3 regions of the Pseudomonas sp. ASL9 genome follow, and region 3 is predicted to be linked to each of the others. Evidence: predicted binding sites of a transcription regulator. Region 3 holds the regulator's gene; each other region holds the start of a gene.
What was found. Region 3 encodes sigma-54, which starts transcription at its own class of promoters, with help from an activator protein. Its sites were predicted from a motif close to ANTGGCATNNANNTTGCTNT; they were not measured.
Positions count from the first base shown of each region.

Region 1 (6,201 bases), 1.3 Mb from region 3:
TCAGGCTTGCCTCGGCCACGGGGCGTGCGTACCGCATCGAAAATCAACGCTTCAGTCATGACATCCTCGGAACGCGGTGGAAAGTGAATTCCTGTACCGACACCTTAAACGTCACCTGACCTGATTCAATGACCGGAGCGCTCATTAGCCTTGACTGTCACGCTCAGACGAACGGTAGCTGACTAACAGAACCCAAATCTCAAGCGCGCCAAGCGTCTAGCAGAGGCTGTACTAGGAGGATGGCGATAGGCTTCATACCTTTTTAATCAGTTTTTGTTGTTAGCTGATACGAAATAGATCTAGGCCAAGCGTGACGCGGGCCCTAAGGTTAACGGTGTAACAGGCAGACGAAAAAAATACAGCAGTCGTCTGAGTTGCCGGGTTTGCCGGGACACCTGTTCGGTCGTATCACCTTTGCCAGCTGCCGGGTTCATGCACTACGAAATCGGTGGGCTTTAGTAGCTCAGGAATAACAACAAAAGGCAATCAGCCATGTTTAAACATTCGAAAGTTCGTCAGGCGGGACTTATTGTGTTCGCCACCACCCTTTTATTGATTGTGCCGAACATGACCCGTCTGTTCGGTTGATCGTGTCGTTGCCACGCCAAAGCAAGGTGTTCGATACGCGGTCAAGTAAAGCGCATCTGTGCCAATCTTCCAGCCTTAGTTGATGGAGGTGTGCTTATGCGTCAGTGGTTGGCATTCATACCGTTGGTTTGCTGTTTTGCGGCCAGCCACATGGGAGTTGTTCACGCCGCGCAATTGACTGTCGAACTACCCGACGGGGTTCATACTTGGGACACCGAGCAGTTGCTTAAGCATCCTCAGGCGCAGCAGATTCAAATAGCCGAGGATGTTTCCTACAAGCGCGCCATGACTTATCGCGCAGTGCCTATGGAGGTGCTGCTTGAGGGCGTGAGTGCCAAGGATCATCTCCAGGCCGTGGCCACGGATGGATTTGCGGCGGAGATGCCAGCCGGCCCCCTGCTTGAGAACACTGGCACACGCGCTTGGCTGGCCATCGAAGACCCATCCAACCCTTGGCCGCCACTCGGTAAAGACCAACACAGCGCCGGTCCTTTTTATCTGGTATGGACCGAACCGGAAGCCGGCAATATCAGCCCCGAACAATGGCCCTACGCGGTCAGTCAAGTACGGGTATTGGCGTCCGTGGCGGAACGTTTTCCGGCGATGCTTCCCGACCCAAAACTGGCGACCAATGATCTGGTCAACCAAGGTTTTGCGCTGTTTCAGAAAAACTGTCTGGCCTGCCACCGGTTGAACGGCGCTGGCGATTCACAGCTAGGGCCGGACCTGAATCAGCCTCACAGCCCCACCGAATATTTTGCCGGCGATTACCTCAAACGCTACATTCGTGACCCGCAAAGCCTGCGCCAATGGCCACAGGCAAAAATGCCCGCCATCTCGACAGCCATGCTGTCCGATGGTGAGCTGGATCAACTGATTGGGTATCTCAGGCATATGGCGCGGCGCAGAGCGGCGACGCAATAGCAGAAGGTTATCGCGGCCTGTCAGGGCCTCTTCGCAGGCAAGCCTGCTCCTATCAAACTGTAAATTATTGAAAAATAAAGCATAAATGTCATTATATTTTCAGCCAGACACAGATTCGTAGGAGCTGCCGAAGGCTGCGATCGGCTGCGTGGCAGTCGTAAACTCTGGATTGCTGAAGGTCGTGTCGACCTTATCGCAGCCTTCGGCAGCTCCTACCAGTTTGCTGCGCGACAGCGCGGCGTCGGAGACGCGGCGAGGCCTCCTATCAAACTGATTTTTAATTCTTTAAAAACAATATGTTGGCGCTGATTTTGATGTGTATATCCGGCATTTGGGTGTGTTGGAATTACGGTTTCGCTCTTACAGCGAGGAACCTTTTTCAGACGTCGGGACGCCGAACCGCAAAAAGGTACCCCAAAACGCTTGCCCCTCCATGCGGATCCTCGCTCCGGCGTTCTGGAAAAGGGGCCTTGCCGTAATTCGATACTCAATTCACTCCCAATCCCAACGGCAGATCAAAACCCTGTGGGAGCACGCTTGCAACTACGCGTCCCGCTGCGAAGAAATTGATGCACTGCGAACTTACTGCGACTGAACCTGCACCGCGCGAATCGGCGCGACCGACACTTTGGCGTGCATCTGCTCGCAGCCACCGCCACGGCGCATGCCACGTACCGGGCAGGCGTCGAGGTAATCCAGACCCACCGCCAGCTTGAGGTGACGCTCAGGCCGGGACAGTTGATTAGTCACATCGAAGCTGTACCAGGCGTCATCGATCCAGGCTTCTGCCCAGGCATGACTGGCCAGATGCTCGCTGTTTTCGCTGTAGAGATAACCTGACACATAACGCGCTGGCACTCCCAGGCTACGGGCACAGGCCAGGAACGCATGGGTGTGGTCCTGGCACACGCCTGCACGGCCAGCAAACGCTTCAGCAGCACTGGTATCGACTTCTGTCGAACCCGGACGGTAAGTCATGTACTGATTCAAACCGAGCATCAAGTCGATCAAGGCACTGCGGTCTTTACGCGCGTGACACTGTTTCAGCGCAAAAGCGCGTATGGCCTCATCCGCTTCGGTCAGACGGGTGAAACGCAGAAACGGTAGCGCTGACTGGCTTTCATGCTCAGCCTCACGTTTCTCGTCGATTTCAACCTGGCCACGGGCACCGATGATGATCGCTTCGTGAGGCTCATCTAGCGTCAATACGTGCAGGATATTGCCGAACGGATCGATCTGCGCACGCACCGGGCGTGGCAGGGTTAGCTGCCAACTGAGCACCTGCTGGCGTTCGCTGTCATGAGGCGTCAGACGCAAATACTGGATGCTCGCGCGGACCTGATCTTCGTAGTGATAAGTGGTCTCGTGGCTAATTGAGAGTCTCATACAGCCTCCAGGTATGAAGTGTGGATAGCGTTACCCAATTGGGCTACTAACGGAATGAATTCATTCAGCCATTCATGCAGGCCTTCACCCAGAATTTCATCAATGCTGGTATAGCGCAGACGTGCGTCGAGTTCAGCGGCCAAGCGCTGTGCCGGACGGCCATTAGTGCCGGGCAGGCTGGCGAGAATCTGACCGGTTTCTTCCAGACAAGCACGTAACGAGCGTGGGATGTCGGCGCGTAACAACAGCAATTCAGCGACCTGACGCGCGCCTGGCGCATCCCGATACAGCTCGGTGTAAGCCTCGAACGACGACAAGGCGCGCAGTAAGGCGCTCCACTGGTAGTAGCCGTACGCCGAACTGTCGGAGACCGCTTCGGTATTTTTCCCGAGCACTTCGAGCATCTCGTAACGGGCATCGAGCATGCGCAAGGTGTTGTCGGCGCGCTCGATGAACGTCCCCAAACGGATAAAGCGGAAAGCATCGTGACGCATGATGGTGCCGTAGGTAGCGCCCCGAAACAGGTGCGAACGCTCCTTGACCCACTCACAAAAACGACTGATGCCGTAGCGACTCAAGCCCTGCTCGGCGATACCGCGTATCTCAAGCCACGTGGCGTTGATGTTTTCCCACATGTCCGCCGTGATCCTTCCGCGCACCGCATGGGCGCTGGCGCGAGCGGAGCCCAGGCAGCTATAGATGCTCGTCGGATTGGTCGCATCCAGCGCAAAGAAATGCAGCAAGCGTTCGGCATGCAACTGGCCGTGCCGCTCCAGGTAATCGTCCAGCGTGCCGGTGATCAACAACGGCATGGCCATTTCATCCAGGCCGTCGCTGTGCCCGTCCTGGGGCATCAGTGACAGCGAATAACTGACGTCGAGCATCCGCGCGAGGTTTTCCGCTCGCTCCAGATAACGCGACATCCAATATAAATCCGAGGCAGTTCTACTTAACATTGGCAGGCATCCTTAATCCTCAACCACCCAAGTGTCCTTGGTTCCACCACCCTGGGACGAGTTCACCACCAGGGAGCCTTCGCGCAGGGCTACTCGGGTAAGCCCGCCGGGCACTACCCGGGTTTCACGGCCAGACAGTACAAACGGACGCAAGTCGATATGCCGCGGGGCGATGCCGTTCTCGACAAAGGTCGGACAGGTCGACAGGCATAAAGTGGGTTGTGCGATATACGCGTGGGGCTTGGCTTTGAGCCGAGCGCGGAACGATTCGATTTCCGCTGCCGAAGCGGCCGGGCCGACCAACATGCCGTACCCCCCGGACCCCTGTGTTTCCTTGACCACCAGTTCCGGCAGATGCGCCAACACGTGGGACAGCTCTTCCGGTTTCCGGCACTGCCAGGTCGGCACGTTTTGCAGAATTGGCTCTTCATCCAGATAGAAACGGATCATGTCCGTCACATAGGGATAGATCGACTTGTCATCCGCTACGCCGGTCCCAATGGCATTGGCCAGCACTACATTGCCAGAACGATAGGCCGAGAGTAGGCCAGGCACGCCAAGCATCGAGTCGGGGTTAAACGCCAGTGGATCGAGAAACGCATCATCCAGGCGACGGTAGATCACATCAACGGCTTTAGGCCCGTCAGTGGTGCGCATGAAGACCCTATCGTCACGCACGAACAGATCAGCCCCTTCCACCAGCTCGACACCCATCTCCCGCGCCAGAAAGGCGTGTTCGAAAAAGGCACTGTTGAAGCGGCCAGGGGTTAGGACCACCACGCTCGGGTTATCGATGGGGCTTGAGCTTTTCAAGGTATCGAGAAGCATGTTGGGGTAATGATCGATAGGCGCGATGCGCTGAGCGGCAAACAGCTCCGGGAACAGGCGCATCATCATCTTGCGATCTTCGAGCATGTAGCTGACGCCGCTGGGCGTGCGCAGGTTGTCTTCAAGCACGTAATACGTGCCGTCGCCATCACGCACCAGGTCGACACCGGAAATATGCGAATAAATATCACGGTGCAGATTCAGGCCCTGCATAGCCAGCTGATATTGCTCGTTGGCCAGCACCTGTTCAGCAGGGACGATCCCGGCCTTGATAATCCGTTGATCGTGATACAGGTCGGCGAGAAACATGTTCAACGCCTTGACCCGCTGAATACAGCCACGCTCGACAATCCGCCATTCACTGGCTGGAATACTGCGCGGGATCGTATCGAACGGAATCAGCCGCTCGGTGCCTTGGTCGTCCCCATACAGCGTGAACGTGATCCCGGCACGATGAAACAAAAGATCGGCTTCACGCCTGCGCTGAGCCAAAAGCTCCGGCGGCGTCTCACCCAGCCAGCGGGCAAATTCCCGATAATGCGGACGGACCAGCCCGCCAGCATCGTACATCTCATCATAAAAGGTGCGAATCATGCCGTACTCCTTGTCACCACGGACATCAAAGGCCTTCGCAAGGCCCGTGCCATCGGCATAAACGCTTAAATATCAAATAGTTGGATAAATCCGCTACCGCTGCCGCACCATTCCTGTGCAGTAACCGCCCCAACTAGTTCTCCTACGCTTCATTGCGAAGCGTCCTTCAACATCAGTATCTATTACCAGCATACCCAGAGTTGATTTCACAGGTGAATTTAGTTCCACAACACACCCGATAGTCCATGTAGCGGCTAGAATCCACAAACTAAAACCGGCTGACAAAAGGTCAGCCGGTAAGGGGATTACAACGGGAACACCCTCAGGCGTTAATTAAAACGTTTGATTTCCTGAGTCACGCCCCACCCCTCGACCTCGCCGTCCAGCGGTGTGATCACCGTTTGAAAATCTTGCTCGAAATCATCGATACCGCCATAGGTGGCGTACATCACTTTACTCAACTGCAGATGCCATGCCCCGTCATCACGGACGCTGACCTGCGCGTTCAAGGATTCTCCGCGAAACTGCCCTGCAGCCTGCCGCGCCCGCTCCTCATCCGGGAAAACGGCATAAAACTCGATGGGATGGATACGTGCGAAATCAAAACCGCCCTCTTTCATGCGGCGCAGTACGTTACTGCTGATGTCCTCTTGATAGGCTGTGCTCATGAAACGTCCTCCTATGCAACGATAGATAGAGTTTCAACACTCCCAACGCAACGCACCAATGGGTGGTCGCTCGGCGACGGATACTCCGCCGCCAGAGAGTCAAGCATGTAGCTGACAAGGCCAGATCTATCAGGTAGACCGGGCATCGACATAGAAGAGACCAGAGCAACCCTGCACTGGCCTCATTTGCAGAGTAACCCTATCGACCGCCTGTGCCAAATGGCAGAACAGGCAATAGCCAAAAGTTTGATTCAAGG
Region 1 is NZ_CM155277.1:5,124,666-5,130,866, reverse strand. It holds gene AC1ME2_RS23615 (acetyl-CoA C-acetyltransferase) at 1-59, opposite strand, end outside; gene AC1ME2_RS23610 (cytochrome c) at 739-1,512, shown strand; gene AC1ME2_RS23605 (transglutaminase family protein) at 2,095-2,898, opposite strand; gene AC1ME2_RS23600 (alpha-E domain-containing protein) at 2,895-3,854, opposite strand; gene AC1ME2_RS23595 (circularly permuted type 2 ATP-grasp protein) at 3,867-5,276, opposite strand; gene AC1ME2_RS23590 (ribonuclease E inhibitor RraB) at 5,606-5,944, opposite strand; gene AC1ME2_RS23585 (hypothetical protein) at 6,196-6,201, opposite strand, start outside.
Region 1: the regulator sigma-54 is predicted to act here: its motif matches at 5,311-5,330, upstream of AC1ME2_RS23595 (circularly permuted type 2 ATP-grasp protein).

Region 2 (6,201 bases), 1.1 Mb from region 3:
ACGCGCGACCTTTGTCCAGCTCTTCCAGGGCTTCTTTCAAGCTACCGCAAACTTGTGGGATCTCTTTCGCCTCTTCAGGCGGCAGGTCGTACAGGTTTTTGTCAGCAGCGTCGCCTGGGTGGATCTTGTTCTGGATGCCGTCCAGGCCAGCCATCAACAGTGCAGCGAAGCCCAGGTACGGGTTAGCTGCTGGATCCGGGAAGCGAGCTTCGATACGGCGAGCTTTAGGGCTGGACACGTAAGGAATACGGATCGAAGCGGAACGGTTGCGAGCCGAGTAGGCCAGCATTACTGGTGCTTCGAAACCTGGGACCAGACGTTTGTACGAGTTTGTCGACGGGTTGGTGAAGCCGTTCAGTGCTTTACCGTGCTTGATGATGCCGCCGATGAAGTACAGGGCAGTATCGGACAGGCCGGCATAGCCTTCGCCTGCGAAGGTGTTCTTGCCATCTTTGGAGATGGACATGTGTACGTGCATACCTGAACCGTTGTCGCCATACAGAGGCTTAGGCATGAAGGTAGCGGTACGGCCGTAGGCATCGGCTACGTTGTGTACGCAGTATTTCAGGGTCTGAACTTCATCAGCCTTGGCAACCAAGGTGTTGAATTTCACGCCGATTTCGTTCTGGCCAGCAGTCGCCACTTCATGGTGGTGAACTTCGATCACCAGGCCCATTTCTTCCATGGCATTACACATGGAGGTACGGATTTCGTGGTCGTGGTCGAACGGTGGAACAGGGAAGTAGCCGCCTTTGATACCTGGACGGTGGCCACGGTTGCCGCCTTCCACGTCCTGGTCAGACATCCAGGAGCCTTGTTCGGAGAAGATCTTGAACATGGAACCGGAGATGTCGGACTTGAACTTCACTTCGTCGAAGATGAAGAATTCTGGTTCTGGACCAACGAAAACGGTGTCGCCGATGCCCGTGGACTTCAGGTATTCCTCGGCGCGGCGGGCAATGGCGCGTGGGTCGCGGTCATAGCCTTGCATGGTCGAAGGTTCGATGATGTCGCAAACCAGGATGATGGTTGGCTCTTCGGTGAACGGGTCGAGCACGGCAGTGCTATCGTCAGGCATCAGGATCATGTCGGACGCTTCGATGCCTTTCCAGCCAGCAATAGAGGAGCCGTCGAACATTTTGCCGATTTCAAAGAAATCTTCATCCAGCGCGTCGCGAGCCGGCATGGTCACGTGGTGCTGAGTGCCTTTGGTGTCAGTGAAGCGCAGATCAATCCATTTAACGTCATGATCTTTGATGAGTTGAACCGACTTCGACATGGTGTCCTCCGGGTGGCTTCGGGCCACGTAGTGGTTTGGCCCTTAGAATTTTGGTGATGCCGGCGCGAATACTCTGCCAAGGCAACCTGCCTCACAAGGGAGCAAATTGCATGCCAGTGCCCCGAGTTGGGTTTTGCGCGCCAAACGCAAGCGTCGCGGGCATTAAAGCTGATAATTCGAAAATTTGATGCACCGATATGATGCTTATTGTCGGGATGGCGGTCTTTTTTGGTGCGTGCAATAAGAGCTATACGATAACTGGTTAAACCTTGAACAATTTCCGCTATAATCCTGCCCCCTATTTTTCGGCTGGCACCTCGCGCGTTTTTACATGAAACTAATCGTAAAAGTCTTCCCCGAAATCACTATCAAAAGCCGGCCGGTGCGTAAGCGTTTCATCCGCCAGTTGGCCAAAAACATCCGTACCGTGCTCCGTGATCTGGACCCGGCATTGGTGGTGGGCGGCGTGTGGGACAATCTTGAGGTCGAGACCCAGGTTAGCGAGCCGAAAGCCTTGCAGGAGATGATTGCGCGCCTGAGCTGCATGCCGGGCATTGCACATTTTTTGCAGGTAAATGAATACCCGCTGGGCGATATGGACGACATCCTCGCCAAGTGTAAAGAACACGTCGGCGCATCGCTGGCCGGCAAAATGTTTTCGGTGCGTTGCAAGCGTGCCGGCAAGCACAGTTTCAGTTCCATGGATGTCGAAAGATACGTCGGTAGCCAGCTTCGCCAACAGTGCGGCGCTGCCGGAATTTCCCTGAAAGCACCCGAAATCGAAGTGCGCATGGAAATTCGCGACCAACGGTTGTTTGTGATCCACGGTCAGCACAACAGCATCGGCGGTTATCCGCTGGGCGCGCTTGAGCAGACGCTGGTGCTGATGTCCGGTGGTTTCGATTCCACTGTCGCGGCCTACCAGATCATGCGCCGTGGGCTGATGAGCCATTTCTGCTTCTTTAATCTCGGTGGCCGCGCCCACGAATTAGGGGTGATGGAAGTCGCTCATTTCGTGTGGAAGAAGTACGGTAGCTCGCAACGGGTGCTATTTGTCAGTGTCCCGTTTGAAGAAGTACTGGGAGAAATTCTCGGTAAAGTCGATAACAGTCATATGGGCGTGGTGTTGAAGCGTATGATGTTGCGCGCAGCGACCCGTATCGCTGATCGGCTCGAGATCGATGTGCTGGTAACCGGCGAGGCGATCTCTCAGGTCTCCAGCCAGACACTGCCCAATCTGTCGCTGATTGATTCGGTCACGGAAAAGCTGGTATTGCGTCCACTGATCGCCAGCCACAAGCAGGACATCATCGATCAGGCTTACCATATAGGCACTGCCGACTTCGCCAAGCATATGCCCGAGTATTGTGGGGTGATTTCGGTCAACCCCAAGACCCACGCCAAGCGCAACCGCGTGGAGTATGAAGAACAACAGTTTGATATGGCGGTACTCGAGCGTGCGCTTGAGCGAGCCAAACTGGTACCGATCGATCGCGTTATCGACGAGTTGGGCCAGGACATTGAAATCGAGGAAGTCAGTGAAGCACTGGCTGGTCAGGTCATCGTCGACATCCGTCATCCGGATGTTCAGCATGACGAACCGCTGGAGTTGCCTGGCATTGAAATACAGACGCTGCCGTTCTATGCATTGAACAGCCGCTTCAAGGAACTGGATGAGACTCGCCAGTACCTGTTGTATTGCGACAAAGGCGTGATGAGTCGCCTGCATGCCCACCATTTGCTCAGTGAGGGGCATGCCAATGTGCGCGTTTATCGACCGAGCTAAGTGCCCGGGGCTGTTTGCCTGTGGCTTGCGTCACCGGCCCCCCGACGCCAGTCGTCAAGCCGTCATGGCTTTCGCCGACTCTATGTAAATAGCTGCCTACAATTAGTCAGCTGACCGAATCCTCTGATCGAGATACACAAGTGATCGAAAATCTACGTAACATCGCCATCATTGCTCACGTTGACCATGGTAAAACCACCCTGGTAGACAAACTCTTGCGTCAATCCGGTACCCTGGAGCGCAACGAGCTCAACGACGAACGCGTGATGGACTCCAACGACCAGGAGAAAGAACGCGGTATTACCATTCTTGCCAAGAACACCGCTATCAACTGGAACGGCTACCACATCAACATCGTGGACACCCCGGGCCACGCCGACTTCGGCGGCGAAGTTGAACGCGTAATGTCGATGGTTGACTCCGTTCTGCTGCTGGTTGACGCTCAAGACGGCCCTATGCCGCAAACCCGTTTCGTGACCAAAAAGGCTTTCGAAGCTGGCCTGTGTCCGATCGTCGTGATCAACAAGGTTGACCGTCCAGGCGCACGTCCGGACTGGGTTCTGGAGCAGATCTTCGACCTGTTCGACAACTTGGGCGCGACTGAAAAACAACTGGACTTCCAGGTTGTTTACGCCTCTGCATTGAACGGTATCGCCGGTCTTGAACACACCGACATGGCTGAAGACATGACGCCGTTGTACCAGGCCATTGTTGACCACGTTCCAGCACCAAAGGTTGACCGTGACGGTCCGTTCCAGATGCAAATCTCGGCACTGGACTACAACAGCTTCCTGGGCGTCATCGGTGTTGGCCGTATCGCTCGCGGTCGCGTCAAGCCGAACACCCAGGTTGTAGCGATCGACGTTGACGGCAAGCGCCGTAACGGCCGTATCCTCAAGCTGATGGGTCACCACGGCCTGCACCGTATCGACGTTGAAGAAGCAGCTGCCGGCGACATCGTCTGCATCAGCGGCTTCGATCAGCTGTTCATCTCCGACACTCTGTGCGACCCACAGAACGTCGAAGCGATGAAGCCGCTGACCGTTGACGAACCAACCGTTTCCATGACTTTCCAGGTAAACGACTCGCCTTTCTGCGGTAAAGAAGGCAAGTTCGTCACCAGCCGTAACATCAAGGAACGTCTGGACAAAGAATTGCTGTTCAACGTTGCACTGCGCGTTGAAGAAGGCGACACGGCTGACAAGTTCAAAGTATCTGGCCGTGGTGAGCTGCACCTCTCGGTACTGATCGAAACCATGCGTCGCGAAGGCTTCGAAATGGGTGTTGGTCGTCCAGAAGTGATCATCCGTCTGGTTGACGGCGTGAAGCACGAACCGTACGAAAACGTCACCATCGACCTGCCGGAAGCCGCCCAAGGCGCGATCATGGAACAGATCGGTATCCGTAAAGGCGACCTGACCAACATGGTTCCGGATGGCAAAGGGCGCGTTCGCCTTGAGTACAACATCCCGGCGCGTGGCTTGATCGGTTTCCGTAACGAGTTCCTGACCCTGACGTCCGGTGCCGGCATCCTGACCAGCATCTTCGACCGTTACGACGTAATGAAGTCCGGCGACATGTCCGGTCGTCAACAAGGCGTACTGGTTTCGGTTGCTACCGGTAAGGCTCTGACCTACTCGCTGGAAACTCTGCAGGCGCGTGGCAAGCTGTTCCTGGGTCACGGTGAAGACGTGTACGAAGGCCAAATCGTCGGCATCAACAGCCGCGACAACGACCTGGGCGTTAACCCAACCAAAGGCAAGAAGCTCGACAACATGCGTGCTTCCGGTAAAGACGAAACCATTGCTCTGGTTCCGCCTATCCGTTTCACTCTGGAACAAGCGCTGGAATTCGTTCAAGAAGACGAACTCTGCGAAGTGACTCCAAAGTCGATCCGCCTGCGTAAGAAAATTCTTGGCGAAAGCGAGCGTACTCGCGCTGCCAAGAAAAGCGGCAACTGATTTATTAGTTAGCTGTTAAAAAAACGCCCCCGACAGCGATGTCGGGGGCGTTTTTGTTTGTGTGGTGCCGAGATATCTGTGGGACCGAATTCATTCGGGAATCGGTTTCACATCCGCAAAATATTTATCTGTTCCGACGCTTTCCCGAATGAATTCGGTCCCACAGCTACTCGATGATTCAGATCAAAAAATGTACAGAGTGTTGTCGATCGCCTTGCGCTCAGGGGTTTTCGGCACGTAGGCGCAATACCCAGGCCGCGGGCCGATTTTCGGGTGGTTGCGGCAGGTGTCGGGGCGTTTTTCGTAGATGGTGCACAACCGGCTTTTGCGATCCAGGTACAGGCAGTCGTTGTTGCTCATGCGCTGCAGCGTGAAGATTTCCGACTTCTGGTTATAGCGCTCGACGATCCCTTCCTTTTGCAGGCGCTTGGCAATGTTCTTCGCCGGTTCGCCGCGCTCGAATTCGTCGACGATGCCGATGCGGATCAAATCCTTGATCTTCACTTCCACCGGCAAGGTGCAACAGCTGGATACGCAGCCACCGCACATGGTGCTGGAGTATTTGGCCCAGGTATCGATTCGGTCGATTTCTGCGGCGGCGATCAGGTTGGGCTTCATGTGCTCAAGTTCCGGGTGTATCGGGCGCGGGATGATACCGGGGCTGGCCGAATTCGCGTAAGTAAAAATTACCTATACGACTGTCGGCACCGTTTGAGTGGTTGTTATCAGGCCTCAGTCAGCAACGTGGCCAGCACTTCAATCTGCTCCTGCCGCTCGGCCTGGCTCAGGCGCGGGTGGGGGTTGAGGGATGACCATTGGGGGTGGGCGCGGGCTTTGTGCAGGGCGTCGGGGAGTTTGCCTGCGCGCCAGGCTTTGTCTTGTGGCGTACTCACGGTGATGCTGTCCATGGCCGCATGGCCGCGTACGGCAAGCGCTTGCAACAATTGCCTCTGACGCAGGGCGAGCAGGCGCAACACCGCGTCGTCGACCGTCAGCTCGCGCTGACCCTTGAGCTTGCCGAGCAGGCGTGAGCCATAGCTACGGGCCGTTTGCAGCGCGCCACCGGCAATGGCCCCGACCAACGCCGCCGCCCCCAAAGTAATACCGCCCACCAACAAATCAACGCCTGCCCCGGCTGCGGCCCCTGCAGCTATCCCTCCGCCCAGGCGTACGCC
Region 2 is NZ_CM155277.1:2,748,915-2,755,115, reverse strand. It holds gene glnA (glutamate--ammonia ligase) at 1-1,279, opposite strand, end outside; gene thiI (tRNA uracil 4-sulfurtransferase ThiI) at 1,611-3,065, shown strand; gene typA (translational GTPase TypA) at 3,206-5,026, shown strand; gene AC1ME2_RS12685 (YkgJ family cysteine cluster protein) at 5,210-5,644, opposite strand; gene AC1ME2_RS12680 (DUF3482 domain-containing protein) at 5,752-6,201, opposite strand, start outside.
Region 2: the regulator sigma-54 is predicted to act here: its motif matches at 1,378-1,397, upstream of glnA (glutamate--ammonia ligase).

Region 3 (6,201 bases):
CAACAGCCACGGTTTTATCGGCGGCTATGCCTCGACACGCCACAGCTTGAGCTGCGTGATGATTGCCGAGGGCGAAGGGCAGATGCAGCGCGACTACTGGTACGACGTGAGTCGCCAGGGCGAGTTGCTGGCGGATCCGCAAAGCATTGGTCGTCGCGCGGCACAACGAGCGGCCGGCCGCTTGGGCGCACGCCCGGTACCGACGTGTGAAGTGCCAGTGTTGTTCGCTGCAGAATTGGCGGGTGGTTTGTTCGGCCATTTTCTGTCTGCCATTTCCGGCGGCAACCTGTATCGCAAATCGTCGTTTCTGGAAGGGGCGATGGGCCAGCGTCTGTTCCCTGAATGGCTGACCCTAGACGAGCGGCCACATCTGATGGGTGCCATGGGCAGTTCGGCGTTCGACGGTGATGGTTTGGCAACCTACGCCAAGCCGTTCGTGGAGAACGGTGATTTGGTGTCGTATGTCCTTGGCACTTACTCGGGTCGCAAGCTGGGGCTGCCAAGCACAGCCAACTCTGGCGGCGTGCATAACCTCTTCGTTACCCATGGCGTGGAAGATCAGGCTGCGTTATTGCGCCGTATGGGTCGCGGTTTGCTGGTCACTGAGTTGATGGGCAGCGGTTTGAATATGGTGACCGGCGACTACTCTCGCGGCGCGGCGGGCTTTTGGGTCGAGAACGGCGAAATCCAGTTTCCGGTTCAAGAAGTCACCATCGCAGGCAACCTGCGCGACATGTTCAAACAGATCGTCGCCATCGGCAGCGACCTCGAACTGCGCAGCAATATCCGCACGGGTTCGGTTTTGATCGAACGTATGACGGTCGCGGGTAGCTGATCCATCTGGACGCGCCGAAACGCTTGTAGGCCCGCGCGCCTACAAGCAAGCATCCCAGCAACACACAAAACACCTGTAGGAGCTGCCGGAGGCTGCGATAAGGCCGGAACGGCCTTCATGAATTCCGATGCCGCGACCGTTCGTCTGACGCGTCCCCGGGGGTGATCGCAGCCTTCGGCAGCTCCTACAAGGGATTTGTGATCGACATATTTCCCAGTGGGAGCGAAATCAGTCGAAGACGATTTGTTGGGCGGAGGAAAAACGGATGAACGACCGACGTTGAGCCAGGCGCTCAATCCGGTCACTCGCCCTCATCAAACCGGTTGTTGATCAGCTCGATCAAACCGTCGAGCGCCGCCTGGTCGTCTTCACCTTCGGTGTGCAGGTGAATGTCGGTGCCTTTTCCTGCAGCCAACATCATTACGGCCATGATGCTTTTGCCGTCGACCATACTGTCGGGGGCACGACCGACTCTGATCTGGCAGGGGAATTTTCCTGCGACACCGACGAATTTGGCGGCCGCACGCGCGTGCAAGCCCAGCTTGTTGATGATAGTGATTTGACGAGCGGGCATCGCGATGAAGATCCTTTCAGCTGAGGTCGCGGTGGCGGACCTGAACGTTCTTGAGTGATTGTTGCAGGACGTGGCCCAGGCGCTCGGTCAGATAGACAGAACGGTGGTGCCCGCCAGTGCAGCCAATGGCAATAGTGACGTAGGCGCGGTTGCTGGCAGCAAAGCGTGGCAACCATTTGTTCAAGTAGGCGTAGATGTCCTGGAACATCTCTTCAACATCCGGCTGCGCCGCCAAATAATCGGCCACGGGCTGGTCTAGCCCTGAGAGCTCACGCAGTTCCGGCTTCCAATAAGGGTTGGGCAAGCAGCGCACATCGAATACCAGGTCAGCGTCCACCGGCATGCCGCGCTTGAAGCCAAACGATTCAACCAGAAACGCAGTGCCGGGCTCTGGCTTGTTCAACAGGCGCAGTTTGAGCATGTCGCGGAGCTGGTAGAGGTTCAGGTGCGTGGTGTTGATTTTCAAGTCGGCCAGATCAATGATCGGGCCGAGCAGGGTGCTTTCATCGCGTATCGCTTCGGCAAGCGAGCGGTCGGCGCTGCTCAGAGGATGGCGGCGACGGGTTTCCGAGAAGCGTTTGAGCAGGGTTTCCTCATCGGCGTCCAGGTACAGCACATCGCACTGGATATGGCGGCTGCGGACCTCTTCGAGCAACTCCGGGAAGCGTGACAGATGGCTCGGCAGATTGCGCGCGTCGATGGATACGGCGACCAGCGGCTGAGCCAGTTCTGTATGAATCAGCGCGCGTTCAGCCAGCTCCGGGAGCAGGCCCGCAGGCAGGTTATCGATGCAATAGAAGCCGTTGTCTTCCAGCACATCAAGAGCGGTGCTCTTGCCGGAGCCGGATCGGCCGCTGACGATTATCATGCGCATCATTAATGGCCGTTCTGCACGTCCAGCACCACCTGATAAAGCGCTTCGCCGCTTTTGGCACTGCGTAGACGGTCGCGCACATCCGCGCGGTCAAGCATGCTGGCGATCTGGCGCAGCAGCTCCAGGTGTTCGTCGGTGGCAGCCTCTGGGACCAGCAGCACAAAAAGCAGGTCCACAGGTATACCGTCGATGGCTTCAAAATCGACGCAGGTATCGAGGTGTAAAAGGGCACTGATGGGCGTCGGACAACCCGTCAGCCTACAGTGCGGAATGGCGATACCATTACCAAAACCGGTCGAGCCGAGTTTTTCACGGGCGAGCAGGCTCGTGAGCACCAAATCCTGATTCAGCTCAGTTTCACTGGCGATCAATTTGGCGATGTGTTCAAAGACATTTTTTTTACTGCTGCTCGGCACGTTCACGAGTGAACGGCCGGCAGTCAGGATATTTTCGAGTCGAATCATGGGTTGGGAGTGTTAGCGAGCTGTCGCACCTTTTAAGATGTTCTGCTGCTTTTCCTTATATTTGAGCAATTGTCGGTCTAGCTTGTCAGTGAGTAGATCGATTGCCGCATACATGTCGTCATGTTCTGCGTTGGCGACCACCTCTCCACCGTGGATGTGCAGCGTGGCTTCGATCTTCTGTTTCAGTTTCTCGACCGCCATCGTTACCTGCACATTGGTAATTTTGTCAAAGTGCCCTTCGAGTTTCTTGAGTTTGAGCTCGATGTATTCGCGCAGGGGCTTGGTCACTTCCAGCTGATGTCCACTGATGTTGACTTGCATACAACTTCTCCTTCGTTGCCAGTGCATAAAGAGGCAGGCTTGAATACCTGCCACTGGAACGCTATGGCATGCGCCCGTTATCACATCAATCGCTTACGTTCGCTTGAAGGTGCTATCCCAAGTGATTCGCGGTATTTAGCGACGGTACGACGGGCTACCTGAATGCCTTGTGCCTCCAGTAAACCAGCGATCTTGCTGTCACTCAACGGCTTTTTCTGATTTTCCGCAGCAACCAGTTTTTTGATGATCGCGCGAATGGCTGTGGAGGAACACTCGCCGCCCTCAGAGGTGCTTACGTGACTGGAAAAGAAATATTTCAGTTCGTAGATACCGCGCGGGGTATGCATGAATTTTTGCGTGGTCACCCGTGAAATCGTCGACTCGTGCATGCCGACCGCTTCGGCGATGTCATGCAGAACCAGTGGTTTCATTGCCTCGTCGCCGTACTCGAGGAAGCCGCGTTGGTGCTCGACGATCTGCGTGGCCACTTTCATAAGCGTTTCATTGCGGCTCTGCAGGCTTTTGATGAACCAGCGTGCCTCCTGCAACTGATTGCGCATGAACGTGTTGTCAGCGCTGGTATCGGCCCTGCGGACGAACCCTGCGTACTGAGGGTTGACCCGTAGACGGGGCACGGACTCTTGATTGAGCTCTACCAGCCAGCGTTCATTGTCTTTACGCACGATCACGTCGGGCACAACGTATTCTGCCTCGCTGGATTCGATCTGCGAGCCTGGACGCGGGTTCAGGCTCTGCACCAGTTCAATGACCTGGCGCAGCTCATCTTCCTTGAGTTTCATGCGCCGCATCAGTTGGCCGTAGTCACGGCTGCCGAGCAGGTCGATGAAGTCACAGACCAGGCGCTGTGCTTCGGCCAGCCAGCGAGTTTTCGCAGGCAGCTGACGCAATTGCAGCGACAGGCATTCGCTCAGGTTGCGGGCGCCGATGCCTGCGGGTTCGAATTGCTGGATCCGGTGCAGAACCGCTTCGATTTCATCCAGCTCGACATCCATTTCCGGATCGAAGGCATCGAGGATTTCCTCAAGCGACTCGTCCAGATAACCCTGATTGTTGATGCAGTCGATCAGCGTGACGGCGATCAACCGATCGGTATCGGACATGGGTGCCAGATTCAATTGCCACAGCAGATGGCTTTGCAGGCTTTCGCCGGCCGATGTGCGGGTGGTGAAGTCCCACTCGTCATCATCGTTGCTGGGCAGACTGCTGGCGCTGGTCTGGTACACGTCATCCCAGGCGGTGTCGACTGGCAGTTCGTTGGGAATACGGTCGTTCCAGTCGCCCTCTTCCAGGTTGTCCACCGTCGGGGCAGCTTCCTGGTAGGTGGGTTCCTGAACGTCAGGATTAGGTTTCTCTATGTTGTCGGCCAACGGATCAGCGTTGTCGAAGTCGTCACCTTCCTCCTGGCGTTCCAGCATAGGGTTGGACTCCAACGCTTCCTGGATTTCCTGTTGCAGGTCCAGGGTCGACAGTTGGAGGAGGCGGATGGCCTGTTGCAGCTGCGGTGTCATCGTCAGCTGCTGGCCCATTCTCAGGACTAGCGATGGTTTCATGGCAGGGGCTTAACACCTTATTCGCCGGCGCACATGCGCCATCCACTACAGGGCGCCGAAGCGCCAACTTAAGCAAATTATATGCCTGAAACCTAAGTGTTTGCCTAGGGTGTGCTGACAATTAATGTTTTTGTCAGCGCTAAACCCTAGTGTCCGCCGCCTATGGAGAGCGAAACAGCGCAGAACTTACAGGCGGAATTCATGGCCGAGGTAAACCTCTTTAACCAGTTGGTTGGCCAGAATGGTTGCTGAATCACCTTCAGCGATCAGTTGCCCATCGTTGACGATATAAGCGGTTTCACAAATATCCAGGGTGTCACGAACGTTGTGATCGGTGATCAGTACGCCGATGCCCTTGGCTTTCAGGTGATAGATGATCTGCTTGATATCGCCAACCGAAATCGGGTCGACACCGGCGAACGGCTCATCAAGCAGGATGAATTTGGGCGAGGTCGCCAACGCGCGAGCGATTTCCACGCGGCGGCGTTCACCACCGGACAGGCTCATGCCCAGGTTGTCTCGGATGTGGCTGATGTGGAACTCTTGCAGCAGGCTTTCCAGCTCCTTGCGGCGTGCCGTGCGGTCGAGCTCCTTGCGGGTCTCGAGGATCGCCATGATGTTGTCGGCAACCGACAGTTTGCGGAAAATCGAAGCTTCCTGCGGCAGATAGCCAATTCCGGCGCGTGCGCGACCGTGCATCGGCTGGTGGCTGACGTCCAGGTCGTCGATCAATACACGGCCTTGATCGGCCTGGACCAGGCCCACAATCATGTAGAAACAGGTGGTCTTGCCGGCACCGTTAGGGCCAAGCAGGCCCACGATCTGTCCGCTCTCGATGGACAGGCTGACATCGCGCACGACCTGACGGCCCTTATAGCTTTTAGCCAGATGCTGGGCTTTCAGCGTAGCCATTAAGGGGCCTTCTGGGGTTCGGGTTTGTTTTTCGGCTGGATGACCATGTCGATCCTTGGGCGTGGCGCAGTCACCTTGGTGCCGTTGGCTCGACCGGCATTGACGACTTGTTTCACCGTGTCATAGACGATTTTCTCGCCTTCGGACGTGTTGCCGTCGTTGATGACCTTGGCCTTGTCGATCAGGATGATTCGATTCAGCGCGGCGAAGTACTGAATGGTCACGCCGTACGCTTGAACAATAGGCTTGTTGATGTCGGGTTTCTGTTCGTAGTAAGCAAGATTGCCAACAGCGGTGACCACGTCGATCTCGCCTGCGGGCGTGCGTGTGATGGTCACGGTGTTGCCGGTGATTTTCATCGAGCCTTGGGTGATGATAACGGTGCCTTTGTAGACGGCAACACCCTGCTTGTCATCGAGCTGCGCATCGTCAGACTGGACATGAATAGGCTGATCGCGATCCGTCGGCAAAGCCCAGGCGCTCAAGCTTCCCAGTGCGGCGCCCAAACCGAGCAAAAAAGGGAGGGTTTTAACGAGCCTCATACTGTCCTCTTACGTTGGACAGCAGGTGCATCCTGCCGTCGTTCAAATACGCTTTCATACCCGTACCAGTGGATACGCCGCCGAAACCGTCGATTCTAACGGCTTGCT
Region 3 is NZ_CM155277.1:3,869,292-3,875,492, forward strand. It holds gene pmbA (metalloprotease PmbA) at 1-835, shown strand, start outside; gene AC1ME2_RS17915 (HPr family phosphocarrier protein) at 1,137-1,409, opposite strand; gene rapZ (RNase adapter RapZ) at 1,426-2,283, opposite strand; gene ptsN (PTS IIA-like nitrogen regulatory protein PtsN) at 2,286-2,747, opposite strand; gene hpf (ribosome hibernation-promoting factor, HPF/YfiA family) at 2,760-3,068, opposite strand; gene AC1ME2_RS17935 (RNA polymerase factor sigma-54) at 3,149-4,639, opposite strand; gene lptB (LPS export ABC transporter ATP-binding protein) at 4,826-5,551, opposite strand; gene lptA (lipopolysaccharide transport periplasmic protein LptA) at 5,551-6,093, opposite strand; gene lptC (LPS export ABC transporter periplasmic protein LptC) at 6,080-6,201, opposite strand, start outside.